DNA from 2 places in the Erwinia sp. HDF1-3R genome. Region 1 is predicted to be linked to the other one. Evidence: predicted binding sites of a transcription regulator. Region 1 holds the regulator's gene; the other holds the start of a gene.
The links. The regulator Fur, encoded in region 1, represses iron uptake genes when iron is present. The targets are predictions, from matches to a motif close to ATAATAATGAGAACNACTATCAA.

Region 1 (7,443 bases):
CACCGACGACTCCAATACCACCTCCGTCCAGCTTTACGATCGTACCAGCTATCTCAATCCCTGCCTGACATCCTCGCTGCGCTTTACCGACAAGGTGATTAGTGAAATCCAGGCGATGCATCTGGCGGCGGGAAAGCCAATGAAGGCCTGGCATTTTGGCGGTGATGAAGCGAAAAATATTCGTCTTGGCGCAGGCTATACCGATGAGAAGAAGCCCGAAGAAGGTAAAGGCAGGCTGGATATGCGCAAGGAAGATAAACCCTAGGCAAAATCCTCCGTCTGTCAGGCGATGATCAAAGCGGGAAAAATAACTGACCTTGATCACCTCCCGAGCTATTTTGCGCGGGAAGTTAGCAGGCAGGTCAATGCGCACGGCATAGAGAAAATGCAGGCGTGGCAGGACGGCCTGAAGGATGCTGAAAATGCGGGTGCCTTCGCCACGAAGCGTGTGGCGGTGAATTTCTGGGATACGCTTTACTGGGGAGGGTATGACAGCGCTAACGACTGGGCCAACAAGGGCTACGAGGTGATCGTCTCCAACCCGGACTACGTCTATCTCGATTTCCCCAATGAAGTGAATCCGCTTGAGCGGGGTTACTATTGGGGAACCCGTTTCAGCGACGAGCGCAAAATGTTCAGCTTTGTGCCGGATAACCTGCCGCAGAATGCAGAAATGTCGTTTGATCGCGACGGGAAAACCTTTACGGCTAAATCCGACAAGCCCTGGCCTGGTGCAACCGGACTCTCTGCCCAGCTGTGGAGCGAGACGGTACGCACTGACGGACAGATGGAATATATGATGTTTCCGCGTCTGCTGGCCGTGGCGGAGCGAGCATGGCACCGCGCGGGCTGGGAGCAGGATTACCAGCCAGGAAAAGCCTTTACCCGGGGCGAGACGCATTTTGTCGATAGTAAGACTCAGCTGAAAGAGTGGCAGCGTTTTGCCAACCTGCTGGGTCAACGCGAGCTGTCGAAGCTGGATCGCCGGGGAATTGAGTACCGCATCCCGGTACCGGGCGCGCGTATTATTGGCGGAATGCTGGAGGCGAATATCGCGCTGCCTGGCATCGCCATTGAGTACAGCGTTGATGCAGGCAAAAGCTGGCAGCGCTATGAGGCCACGGCCAAACCGCAGGTTGAGGAGGGCAACGTCCTGGTGCGCGCGGTCAGCGCCGACGGCAAACGCTACAGCAGGGTGGAGGAAGTCTGAAAAAAGCGTAAAAAAAAGCCGGTGGTGATCACCGGTTTTTTATGTTGAGCAACGCGGAAGATTATTTGTCGTGAAGCGTTTCGTCTTCACGGCAGTCACCTGTGGTGCAGTGGCCGTAAAGATAAAGACTGTGGTTGCTGAGTTTAATACCGTGGCGGGTAGCGATATCACGCTGACGTGTCTCGATAGACTCATCGCTGAATTCAATCACTTTTCCGCAGTCCAGACAGATCAGGTGGTCGTGATGCTGCTGCTGAGTCAGTTCGAATACGGACTTGCCGCCTTCAAAGTTATGACGCGTTACAATCCCGGCATCATCAAACTGGTTGAGTACGCGGTAGACCGTTGCCAGCCCAATCTCTTCGCCCATATCAATCAGGCGTTTATATAAATCTTCCGCACTGACGTGATGGCTCTCTGGTACCTGAAGCACTTCCAGAATTTTCAGTCGGGGAAGCGTGACTTTCAGGCCGGCCTTCTTTAATGCGGTATTGTTGTCAGTCATGCGGATATTGTCCTGTTACTTTGCTAGTCACTAAGTGGCTGAAAAGCCTTAAACATCGGTCGACGCAGAAAGCTAGGTGCGTCTCATTATAGAACTGATACTTCAAAATGGAAACCACGAGTGGGATGCGCAACCGCTGTGGGATGTAAAGTTGAGAACCCGATACGTCCAGGAAAGCAAACGCCCAATAAAAACGGGATTAACATTTTGCTCAGCACTCTTATCGCTCGTTGAGCGAGGAACGCTGAATAAGTGAGGTGACCGATGGCGATATTTTACAGATTTGCAGATGAAAATTACAAAGATGTACCTATTACTTCTACAGGTAAAACCACTGGCCCGATATGAGACAACGCCCACATCAGGCCGCTGCACTCAGGCTTCAAGAATCTCTTTCAGCTGCAGCTCGTCAAAAATCTGTTTAACCCATTGCTCGGTACGTTGCTGGGTCAACTCAGGCTGACGGTCTTCGTCGATGGCCAGACCGAGGAAATGGTTGTCATCCGCCAGCCCTTTAGAGGCCTCGAAATGGTAACCCGCCGTTGGCCAGTGCCCGACAATCACCGCGCCCCTGGGCTCAATGATGTCGCGGATGGTGCCCATGGCATCGCAGAAGTACTCGGCATAATCTTCCTGATCGCCACAGCCAAACAGCGCCACCAGCTTGCCGTTGAAGTCGATCTCTTCCAGGGTCGGAAAGAAGTCGTCCCAGTCGCACTGCGCTTCGCCATAGTACCAGGTGGGAATACCCAGCAGCAAAATATCAAAGGCTTCAAGATCTTCTTTGCTGCTTTTAGCGATATCGTGAACGTCAGCAACGTCTGTGCCAAGCTGCTTTTGAATCACTTTTGCAAGATTTTCGGTATTGCCCGTATCGCTGCCAAAGAAAATGCCTACGATTGCCATGAGTTTAATAACCTCTTGAAACTTAATGATATGAGATGGCTAACTTAAAAAAGATAACGGCAATGATAGCAGACAGCCACAGGGGGATAAACGAGTAATCCTCCTGCTTTTGTCGCATTGTGCTGTGCCCTCAGCTGTCCCTTACTGCGAGATAACCACCGCTTCAGGGGTTCTGGCTGGCTAACTGCGCCATCACCATCTCTTCAATCAGCTCGCTGCGGCTCATATTACGCTGGTCAGCAAGGTGATTAAGGGCATCAACCGCATCGCTATTGATTTTCAGCTCGACGCGCTTAAGCCCGCGCACTTTATCACGCTTAAGCTGATTGCGTTTGTTGATGCGCAGCTGCTCATCACGCGTCAGCGGATTAGTTTTAGGTCGTCCCGGACGGCGTTCGTCTGCAAAGAGATCGATCGTGGTGCGGTCCGTGTTTTCTTTTGCCATAGAATCGTGGTACTGAAGGCTGGAGTTCTGATGGATTGAGCCATGTTGCCAAAGGGATTTTCACCCGCGACAAAATTTTAGCGCGCCATCATACCCCAGTGAAAGTCGAGACGACAACGATTTAACAATTTGAGGGAGCATTTGTTTCTAACGCGCATAAAAACGGCTAATTGCGCGCAGAACCGCATCAGGTTTCTCTGCATGTACCCAGTGTCCGGCACCGGCAATCACATGTGCGCGTGCCTGGGGGAACTGCGCCAGCAGGGCGTCACGCCACCTGTCGTCAAGGTAGGCTGAGCGTTCGCCGCGGATAAAAAGCGCCGGATGCGGCCAGGCGGGGATCGGCTGCCAGTCGATGATCTCTGGGTACCGGGCCTCCAGCGCCCTGACGTTAAAGCGCCAGCTCCCCTCGTGAAAGGACTTCAGCAGAAACTGAATCACCCCTTCTTCCTCTATTGTCTGGCGCATCAGCGCGGCGGCTTCGCTGCGGGTGGTTATTCCCGCTGCCATCACCGCGTTCAGTGCGGCAAAAATGGCGTCATGATGGCGTTCAGGGTAAGCGACGGGCGCAATATCAATTACCACCAGCTTGCCAGCCCGCTCCGGCGCGGCCGCCGTCAGTGCCATGGCGATTTTTCCGCCCATCGAATGACCTACAAGGTCAAAACGCGCGATCCCCAGCTCATCAAGCGTCTCCAGCACGTCCTGCGCCATCGCCGGATAGCTCATCTCATCCGATCGCGGGGAAAGGCCATGATTGCGTACGTCAATCTGGACCACCGGACGCGTCGCCTTCAGCTCTCTGGCCAGTACGCCAAGGTTATCCAGGCTGCCAAACAGGCCGTGGATCAGTACGGTGGGCAGATTCGCGGCAGCGGATTGTTCGGTTTGCAAGCGGGCATTCAATTTCATAGCAAAGTTCTTACAGTTGAAACGAGGGGTTAGGGTATCATGGATCCACATTTTTCTGCCGAAACGATAAACGGCTTCCAGGCCACCTTTTTGCGGCATAGTCTGACTTTTGCCTGTATTGGGGTCTGGCGCTACACCCTGGCAGGATTTAACTTTATAATCCACATGTTAGAGCTGGTCTGTGAACCGTGCTGCGTAACCGAACCCTGTAACACGGCACCGGGCGGCTCTTATAAGCAATAATCGTACTGGATCATGATGAAAACTATCGAAGTCGACGAAGAGCTGTACCGTTATATCGCCAGCCACACTCAGCATATTGGTGAAAGTGCCTCTGACATTTTACGGCGTATGCTTAAATTCTCAGCCGGTCAGCCGCTGCCAAAGGGCGCAGCAACGCCGCCAGCGATGGCGAAAAGTGCTGCACCTGCGGAAGTACAATCGCGTCCTCAGGATCGCGTCCGTGCCGTACGTGAGCTGCTGCTGTCCGATGAGTATGCCGATCAGAAAAAAGCGGTAAATCGCTTTATGCTGATTCTTTCGACGCTGTACAGTCTTGATCCCAAAGCATTTGCTACAGGCACCGAGTCACTGCTCGGTCGTACGCGCGTCTACTTTGCGGGTAATCAACAAACCCTGGTACAGAACGGCACCCATACCAAGCCGCAGCATATTCCGGGCACGCCGTATTGGGTGATCACCAACACTAACACAGGTCGTAAACGCAGCATGATTGAACATATCATGCAGTCGATGCAGTTCCCGGCGGAGCTGATCGACAAAGTTTGCGGCACCCTCTAACTGATAACCTGATAATCAGGGAGAAGCGCCCATGGCTAATCACCCCCGTGCCGGGCAGCCGGCCCAGCAGAGCGATTTGATTAACGTTGCACAATTGACTTCACAGTATTATGTCCTGCAACCCAATCCGGGTAATGCGGAACATGCGGTGAAATTTGGTACCTCAGGCCATCGCGGCAGTGCAGGGCGTCAGAGCTTCAACGAAACGCATATTCTGGCGATTGCGCAGGCGATTGCTGAAGAGCGTACAAAGAATGGCATCACCGGTCCCTGCTACGTAGGGAAAGATACCCACGCGCTGTCTGAACCCGCAATCATTTCCGTACTGGAAGTGCTGGCGGCTAACGGTGTGGACGTTATCGTGCAGCTGGATAATGGTTATACGCCAACCCCTGCAATCTCTAACGCCATTCTTGAGCACAATAAAGCGGGTGGCGCACAGGCTGATGGTATCGTGATTACGCCGTCACACAATCCGCCGGAAGATGGGGGTATCAAATACAATCCACCGAACGGTGGACCGGCCGATACCAACGTTACCAAAGTCGTTGAGGACCGCGCCAACGCGCTGATTCAGGACGGACTGAAAGGCGTGAAGCGTATCGCACTGGATGAAGCATGGGCCAGTGGGCACCTGCAGGAAAAAGACCTTATTCAGCCCTATATCGAAGGTCTGGCACAGATCATTGATATCCCGGCCATTCAGAAAGCAGGCCTGAAAATTGGCGTCGACCCGCTGGGCGGCTCCGGTATCGCTTACTGGCAGCGTATTGCCGAGTTCTACAAGCTGGATCTGACCATCGTGAATGATTCAGTGGATCAGACTTTCCGTTTTATGCATCTCGACAAAGATGGCGTGATCCGCATGGATTGCTCGTCTGAAAGCGCGATGGCTGGCCTGCTGGCGCTGCGGGATAAGTTCGATCTGGCGTTTGCTAACGATCCTGATTATGACCGCCACGGCATTGTTACCCCTGCCGGGCTGATGAATCCGAACCACTATCTGGCCGTTGCTATTAATTACCTGTTTCAGCATCGTCCTCAGTGGGGTAGCGATGTGGCCGTCGGCAAAACGCTGGTCTCCAGCGCGATGATCGACCGCGTCGTCAATGATATTGGCCGCAGGCTGGTAGAAGTACCGGTCGGCTTCAAATGGTTCGTCGACGGACTGTTTGACGGCAGCTTTGGCTTCGGCGGCGAAGAGAGTGCAGGGGCCTCCTTCCTGCGCTTTGACGGTACGCCGTGGTCAACGGATAAAGACGGCATCATCATGTGCCTGCTGGCGGCAGAAATTACCGCGGTAACCGGTAAAAACCCGCAGCAGCATTACGATGAGCTGGCACAGCGGTTTGGCGCACCCAGCTACAATCGCCTGCAGGCATCCGCCACGTCGGCGCAAAAAGCGGCGCTGTCGAAGCTTTCTCCTGAAATGGTCAGTGCCGATACGCTGGCCGGTGACCCGATCACCGCCCGCCTGACGGCAGCGCCGGGCAACGGTGCGTCAATTGGTGGTCTGAAAGTGATGACGGAGAACGGCTGGTTCGCTGCGCGTCCTTCCGGTACGGAAGATGCGTACAAAATCTACTGTGAAAGCTTCCTCGGTGCCGAGCATCGCGAGAAGATCGAAAAAGAAGCGGTAGAGATTGTCAGTGAAGTGCTGAAAAACGCCTGATTATTCAGGGTGGAACCGCAAAAAAGGCGCTATTCGTAGCGCCTTTTTTTCGTTCAGGGCATAAAACGGTAGCCTATGCCGGTTTCGGTGATCAGATAGCGCGGCCTGGCCGGGTCGGCTTCCAGCTTCTGGCGTAAATGCCCCATATAGATGCGCAGATAATGACTGTGCTCCACGGCATTCGGACCCCATACCTGATTCAGCAGCTGACGCTGCGTCATCACTTTACCGGCGTGATTGAGCAGGCTCACCAGCAGGCGAAACTCAGTCGGCGTCAGGTGTAAATCCTGCTGGTTCCGCGTAACCCGGCGATCGGCGATATTGACCGTGACATCGCCAAAGCTCACTTCCGGGCTGAGTGCAGACGGACTCGGATCTGCGCGATAGCGCAGTGCGACCCGCACCCTTGCCATCAGCTCGCCCACTCCAAAGGGTTTAGTCAGGAAATCATTAGCACCCGCATCCAGCGCTTCGATTTTGTCCTGTTCATTACTGCGGGCAGAGAGCACCACGATCGGGGAGGCGCTCCACTGGCGAAACTCACGAATAAACTCTCCGCCATCACCGTCAGGTAAACCAAGGTCGAGAATAACCAGGTCGGGTTTGCGGGTGGCCGCTTCAATCAGGCCACGCTGGAGCGTATCGGCATCGTAAACGCGCAGGTCTTCACCCTCCAGCGCGAGGCGTAAGAAGCGGCGGATCTCTTTTTCATCTTCAATAATCAGGATCGTAGTCACGCTGTCTCGCTCAATAAATACATTCGTATGCCAACATTCTGCGGCTTAGCTATAGCTCTCAATCTACCAAATTATTCCCGGGGGTGCACAGATGCCCGTAAAGGCAGACGCGGCACGTCATGCTGCCGAAAATAGTGGATTAAGACATTTAAGTTACATTAAGGTTAATTAAGTGTAATTAATTAACCTTAATGTAACTTTATTACGGTTCAGAGAGGATAAAAGAGAGGATTTATCGCTGAAAGTGGTCAGATG
Region 2 (7,443 bases), 1.9 Mb from region 1:
GCAATTTTTGCCCGCAATCCGTATAACTGTCCGCTGACTCTTAAGCCACAAAGTAACCGATGATGAAAGAATCACTGAGCCGCATAATTGCAAATGAACTCCAGGCACGGACAGAGCAGGTTGATGCCGCTGTTCGTCTGCTGGATGAAGGGAACACCGTGCCGTTTATCGCACGCTATCGTAAGGAGGTGACCGGTGGCCTGGATGATACCCAGCTACGCCAGCTGGAAACCCGGCTGGGCTATCTGCGCGAGCTGTCCGAGCGCCGCCAGGCGATTCTCAAATCCATCGGCGACCAGGGCAAGCTTACCGACGAGCTTGCTAACGCCATCAGCAACACCCTGAGCAAAACCGAACTCGAAGACCTCTACCTGCCCTATAAGCCAAAGCGCCGTACGCGTGGAATGATCGCCATTGAGGCCGGTCTGGAACCGCTGGCCGAGACGCTGTGGCAGGATCCATCTCACCTCCCGGAGACGCTGGCCGCCCGCTTCGTAGATGCCGATAAGGGCGTTGCCGATACCAAAGCCGCGCTGGACGGCGCCCGCTACATTCTGATGGAGCGCTTTGCAGAAGACGCCACGCTGCTGGCTCAGGTACGTGCCTGGCTGTGGAAGAACGCCCACCTAGTCTCGCGCGTGACGGAAGGCAAAGAGGAAGAGGGCGCGAAGTTCCGCGACTACTTTGATCACCATGAAGCGCTGGCATCCGTGCCGTCCCATCGTGCGCTGGCGATGTTTCGCGGCCGCAATGAAGGCATATTGCAGCTATCGCTTAATCCGGACCCACAGTTTGACGAGCCGCCGCGCGAAAGCCACGGCGAGCAGATTATTATCGACCACCTTGGCCTGCGGCTGAATAACGCCCCAGCGGACGCCTGGCGTAAGGCCGTGGTCAGCTGGACGTGGCGTATTAAGGTGCTTCTGCACCTGGAAACCGAGCTGATGGGTACGGTACGCGAGCGCGCTGAAGATGAGGCAATCAACGTTTTTGCCCGCAATATGCACGACCTGCTTATGGCGGCACCCGCCGGGATGCGGGCGACCATGGGCCTGGATCCTGGACTGCGTACCGGCGTAAAAGTTGCGGTCGTTGACGCCACCGGCAAGGTGGTTGCCACCGACACCATTTACCCGCATACCGGGCAGGCGGCGAAAGCGGCCGCCGCGGTGGCCGCACTCTGCACCCGACATCAGGTGGAGCTGGTGGCGATCGGCAACGGCACCGCCTCACGTGAAACCGAACGCTTCTTTATCGACGTCCAGAAGCAATTCCCCCAGGTACAGGCGCAGAAGGTGATCGTCAGCGAAGCGGGCGCATCTGTCTATTCCGCCTCCGAGCTGGCTGCGCTGGAGTTCCCGGATCTGGACGTCTCGATCCGCGGGGCCGTCTCCATCGCGCGCCGCCTGCAGGATCCTCTCGCTGAACTGGTGAAGATCGACCCGAAATCGATCGGCGTGGGCCAATATCAACACGACGTCAGCCAGAGCCAGCTGGCGAAAAAGCTGGATGCGGTCGTGGAAGACTGCGTAAACGGCGTCGGCGTGGATCTGAATACCGCCTCGGTGCCGCTACTGACCCGCGTGGCCGGGCTGAGCAAAATGATGGCACAGAATATCGTCAGCTGGCGTGATGAGAATGGTCGCTTTCAGGACCGCCAGCAGCTGCTGAAGGTGAGCCGTCTGGGGCCAAAAGCCTTTGAACAGTGCGCTGGCTTTCTGCGCATCAGCCAGGGTAAAAACCCGCTGGATGCCTCAACGGTTCACCCGGAGGCTTACCCGGTCGTGCAGCGCATCCTGGCCGCCACCGAACAGTCGCTGGATGTGCTGATGGGTAATCCGACGGCGCTGCGCACCCTGCGCGCGGTGGACTTTACCGATGAGCGGTTCGGCGTACCGACCGTCAGCGATATTATCCGGGAACTGGAAAAACCCGGCCGTGACCCGCGCCCGGAGTTTAAGACGGCGCAGTTCGCTGAGGGCGTTGATACCATGAACGACCTGCAGCCGGGTATGGTGCTGGAAGGGGCGGTTACCAACGTGACTAACTTCGGTGCCTTTGTCGATATCGGCGTTCATCAGGACGGGCTGGTACATATCTCCTCCCTCTCCGATAAGTTTGTCGACGATCCGCATAAGGTGGTGAAAGCGGGCGATATCGTTAAGGTCAAGGTGATGGAGGTTGACCTGCAGCGCAAGCGCATCGCGCTGACCATGCGTCTGGACGAACAGCCGGGTGAAGCCGCTTCACCGCGCCGCAGTCCGGCCAGCAACAACCGTGATGCAGGCCGTCCGGCGGCGAAATCCCGTCCGCGTCCGGCACAGCCTGCCGGCAATAGCGCTATGGGCGATGCGCTGGCGGCAGCGTTCGGCAAAAAATAACGGCATTACCCCAGGGCGGATCGCCGTATCCGCCCTTCCCACTCCCCTGAAAATTGTTTTGCGTCAATACCGACGAGAATAATTCTCATTATAATTACCCCCCTCAATTATCACGATGCGGCAATTTTCCGCGCCACGGGGTAAAAATATGCCTGTTGTACCCTTGCAGCACTACAAAATCGTTAGTTTCTCGCCCACCATCAATACCGCGTTTCGCCAGAAGCTGCTGTCACACGGCCTGCTGCCCGGCGCGACCTTCCAGGTAAAGCGCGTAGCGCCCTTTGGCGACCCGGTGCAAATCGAAACGCGCCGCGTCAGCCTGATGCTGCGTAAAAAAGATCTGGCGTTTCTTCGCCTTGAATCCCTGAACTGAGGCGGAGGTAAGGATGAAAACGTATACCATCGGGCTGATTGGCAACCCTAACGCCGGTAAAACCACGCTGTTTAACCAGCTCACCGGCGCGCGGCAGCGGGTCGGGAACTGGGCTGGGGTAACGGTTGAACGCAAGGAAGGCACCTTTACCACCGCTCAGCACAAGGTGCGGCTGATTGACCTGCCCGGCACCTATTCCCTGACGACGTTATCGGAACAGGCCTCGCCTGACGAGCAGATCGCCTGCCGCTATATGCTGAGCGGCGAAGCTGACCTGGTCATCAACGTCGTGGATGCCAGCAATCTTGAGCGCAATCTGTACCTTACCCTCCAGCTTCAGGAACTGGGGGTGCCCTGCATCGTTGCCCTGAATATGCTGGATATTGCTGAAAATCAGCATATCGCGCCTGACGTTGCCGCGCTGGAAAAACAGCTCGGCTGCCCGGTCATCCCGATGGTGTCGAACCGGGGAACGGGCATCGACAGGCTGAAAAAAGCCATTGACGACGCTCGTCGCTCCATCGGTAACGTTAACATCCCCTACCCCGCTGATGTCGAGGCTTGCGTCCGGCAGCTGTGCGACGCCATGCCGGAAAACCTTCCCCCGGTACAGCAGCGCTGGCTGGCGCTCCAGGCACTGGAAGGGGATGTCTACAGCCTGGCCCGGGTGGCAACACCCGCAGGATCGCCTGATGCACTTAATCTGCACGATGCCCCGCTAAAGATTGTCTCTGCCCGCTATCAGGCCATTGAGGCCGTTTACCGCACCGTAACGGATACGCACCTTGCCACGCCGCATCGCCTCTCTGCCCGCCTCGACAGCCTGGTGCTTAATCGCTGGCTTGGACTGCCCATATTTCTGCTGATGATGTACCTGATGTTCTTTCTGGCCATTAATCTCGGCGGGGCGCTACAGCCGCTATTTGAGATTGGCTCGGCGGCGATTTTTATTCATGGCATACAGTGGATCGGCGCAGTGCTGCATTTCCCGCTGCCGCTGACGCTGTTCCTGGCACAGGGCATTGGCGGTGGCATCAATACCGTGATGCCGCTGGTGCCGCAAATCGGCCTGATGTACCTGTTCCTGTCCCTGATGGAAGATTCCGGCTATATGGCCAGAGCCGCTTTTGTCATGGATCGACTGATGCAGGCGATAGGATTACCGGGTAAATCCTTCGTGCCGCTGATTGTCGGTTTTGGCTGTAATGTCCCGTCGGTCATGGGCGCCCGTACGCTGGATGCCCCGCGTGAGCGCCTGCTGACCATCCTGATGGCGCCCTTTATGTCCTGCGGCGCGCGGCTGGCTATCTTCGCGGTATTCGCTTCCGCCTTTTTTGGTCAGCGGGGATCGCTGGTGGTTTTCAGCCTTTATCTGCTGGGCATTGCCGTGGCCATCCTCACCGGGCTGCTGTTAAAGCATACGCTTCTGCGCGGCGAGGCCACGCCCTTCGTAATGGAGCTGCCCACCTGGCACGTTCCGCACCTGAAAACCCTGCTATTACAAACCTGGCAGCGGCTGAAAAGCTTTGTGCTGCGGGCCGGGAAAGTGATTGTTCTGGTCTGCGTGGTGATAGGCGGCCTGAACAGCTTCTCGTTCAGCGGACAGCCGGTATCCACGATTAATGACTCCGCGCTGGCCAGCGTCAGCCGCCATCTGACGCCGCTGCTGTCACCGATGGGCATACATGATGATAACTGGCAGGCAACGGTTGGCCTGGTCACCGGCGCAATGGCAAAAGAGGTGGTAGTCGGCACGCTGAATACGCTCTATACCGCACAGGCGCTGCATGAGGAGCCGTTTGATGCCGCCAGTTTCAGCCTGACCGGGGAGCTGGCGACGGCGGTCGAGGAAACCTGGGATGGAGTAAAAGAGGCGTTCAGCCTTAGCGTGCTATCTAATCCCGTTGAGGCCAGCAAAGGCGACGGCGAGATGGCCGGCAGGGCGATGGGTGTGATGCACAGCAAATTTGCCAACGATGCCGCCGCCTATAGCTACCTGATTTTCGTGCTGCTGTACGTGCCCTGCGTATCGGTGATGGGCGCGATTGCCCGTGAAAGCAGCGGCCGCTGGATGCTGTTCTCTATATTCTGGGGGCTGAACCTGGCCTGGTGCCTGGCAACGCTGTTTTATCAGGTGGCGACCTTTAGTGAACATCCTCAGTACAGCACCATCGTGCTGCTGGCGGTATGTGCCTTTAATGTCGTGCTGTGGCTGGTGCTGCGGAGTATCACGCTCCCTGCATCGCCGCTGGCGGTCAGGCCCGTTGCTGAAAAGGGCTGCCCCGGCTGCCCCCGTAACGGCAGCTGTCACTGATTTAGCGGCATCATGCCCTTGTCGACCGCTTCGTTGCAGTTGCGGTTTTGCTTCCAGGGTCTACAGTGAAAGTTAACGTAGCTGTCCAAAAATGCGGTGGCGCACTGTATAAAAATGGAAATTATCAACAGCCTGCTCGATAAAATCTATGACCATACCTTTCCCGCCGCCTGTCGGGAAAGGCTGACAGAAAGCATTCAACATACCCGCAGCGCCATCAACCACCCGCGCAAGGCCCACTGGGATGAAAAAGATGTGGTGCTGATAACCTATGCCGATCAGTTTCGTGAAAGTGATGCCCCCACTCTGCAAACCTTCTGCCGTTTTTATCAGCGCTATCTTCACGCCAGCTTTAACCTGGTTCACCTGCTGCCTTTTTTTCCCTGGTCGTCCGACGATGGTTTTTCGGTAATGGATTACCATCAGGTCAGCCCGGCCTGTGGCGAATGGTCCGATGTCGCCGCGCTGCATCAGCGCGTCCGGCTGATGTTTGATTTCGTCTGCAACCACATGTCAGCGCACAGCGCCTGGTTCAAACACTATCTGGCAATGGATCCCGGCTGGGATGATTTCTTTATCAGTATGCCCCCGGCGACCGATCTCAGCAGCGTCACCCGGCCAAGAACCTCCCCTCTGCTCACCCCTTTTACGCTGGCCGATGGCAGCACGCGGTTTATCTGGACGACTTTTAGCGCGGACCAGATTGACCTTAACTTCGCCAATCCCAGGGTGCTGGTGATGATGGTGGAGGTGCTGCTGGACTATCTGGCGAAGGGGGCAGACTATGTCCGGCTGGATGCAGTGGGCTATATGTGGAAAACCCCCGGTACCGCCTGCATTCATCTGGAAAAAACCCATCTGCTGGTTAAATTATTTCGCGCTATCGCCGGTGAGGTCGCACCCGGTACGGTGATTGTGACGGAAACCAATGTGCCGCACCGGGACAATATCAGCTATTTTGGCAACGGGCAGGACGAGGCGCAGATGGTGTATCAGTTTTCGCTGCCGCCGCTGGTACTGCATGCCATCCATTACGGTTCGTCCCGCGCGCTGAAGCAGTGGGCCAGCTCGCTGCCAGCGGGCGACGGCAGGACCACCTATTTCAATTTTTTGGCTTCCCATGATGGCATCGGTCTGAATCCACTGAGGGGGCTTTTACCTGAGACGGAAATAGTGTCGCTGGTGCGGGATCTGGCGATGGAAGGCGCGCTGATTTCTTATAAAAATAACCCTGACGGCACCGCCAGTCCCTATGAAATTAACGTCACCTATATGGACGCACTAAACAGCAAAGAGGAGAGTGACGATATTCGCCTGCAACGCTTTATGCTGGCGCATGCGCTACTGCTGGCTTTCCCTGGCGTTCCCGCGATATATATTCAGAGTATTCTCGGCTCGCGGAATGATATGGCGGGGGTTAAGGCGGCGGGGCATAACCGGGCGGTTAACCGCGAGAAATATGCGCTCCACGACATTGAAGCGGCGCTCGCCAATAAGCAAACGCTGCGCCATCGGGTTTATTACGCACTCAGCGGACTGATTCAGCTGCGGATCCGACAGCCTGCCTTGCACCCTGATAATCCAATGACGGTACTGGCGAGCGATAATGCCCTGTTTATTTTCCGCAGGCAGGCAGTTAAGGGGGGGGAGGCTTTGCTTTGTGTTTACAACCTCAGCAGTCGGGAAATAACCTTGGCACCGCCGGAGAGCGAACGCTACCGTGATATTTATCACAATGTCATTATAGAGAGCGAGGCGGAACTGACGCTGGCCCCATGGCACTGGCTGTGGCTGGAAAGCTGCCCACAACGGGCCTGAGGGGAGTCGGGCGGGGGGAGACCCCGCCCGCCATATTATTTATAAACGTCTGCAACGGCGCTGAATTTACCGTGCTCACGACCGGCGATAATCAGATAGTATTTACCGCCTTTCTCATCAGCCAGTTTGGATAACGCATGTTTGGCATCCATCGGTGACGTCGTTTCCGCCGTCGTATTGACCGTGCCAATTTTTTCCAGCTTCATGCTTTTCACTTCTTCTTTGGTGACTTCTTTTGCCGCAAAGGCACCGAAAGAAACAGAACCCATCACTAAAGCAATCGCAACAGTTTTAATCATTTTCATCAAAGATACTCCAGTTAATATTGTTGTAAGGAATAAGCAGCCGCTTGATGATCAGACAGGGAGGAAACCCGGGCCCGCTCCCTGGACAGCTCAGAGGTAAAAGTAAGCGCCCCTGCTCACCTCACTGATTATTACCGGAAACGAATAAATTGCCAGTTTTGTAAGCGAAAATTAATGGGGGATTTCAAGGGCGAATTCCTTAAGTCGATCGCAAAAAACGTCCGGGTGGGAAATAAAGGGCGCGTGTGCCGC

Region 2: feoA (ferrous iron transporter A) is a predicted target of Fur. The motif match lies at 2,454-2,476, and genes of this name have one in related genera.

The regions. Positions count from the first base shown of each region.
Region 1 is NZ_CP155071.1:1,592,415-1,599,857, forward strand. Features, by position in the region: partial or broken gene AAGR22_RS07355 (beta-N-acetylhexosaminidase) at 1-1,210, shown strand, start outside; gene fur (ferric iron uptake transcriptional regulator) at 1,272-1,715, opposite strand; gene fldA (flavodoxin FldA) at 2,091-2,621, opposite strand; gene ybfE (LexA regulated protein) at 2,785-3,066, opposite strand; gene ybfF (esterase) at 3,214-3,978, opposite strand; gene seqA (replication initiation negative regulator SeqA) at 4,237-4,779, shown strand; gene pgm (phosphoglucomutase (alpha-D-glucose-1,6-bisphosphate-dependent)) at 4,811-6,451, shown strand; gene kdpE (two-component system response regulator KdpE) at 6,505-7,188, opposite strand.
Region 2 is NZ_CP155071.1:4,458,942-4,466,384, forward strand. Features, by position in the region: gene AAGR22_RS20350 (Tex family protein) at 60-2,381, shown strand; gene feoA (ferrous iron transporter A) at 2,530-2,754, shown strand; gene feoB (Fe(2+) transporter permease subunit FeoB) at 2,768-5,068, shown strand; gene AAGR22_RS20365 (alpha-amylase family glycosyl hydrolase) at 5,183-6,886, shown strand; gene AAGR22_RS20370 (DUF1471 domain-containing protein) at 6,922-7,191, opposite strand; gene bioH (pimeloyl-ACP methyl ester esterase BioH) at 7,363-7,443, opposite strand, start outside.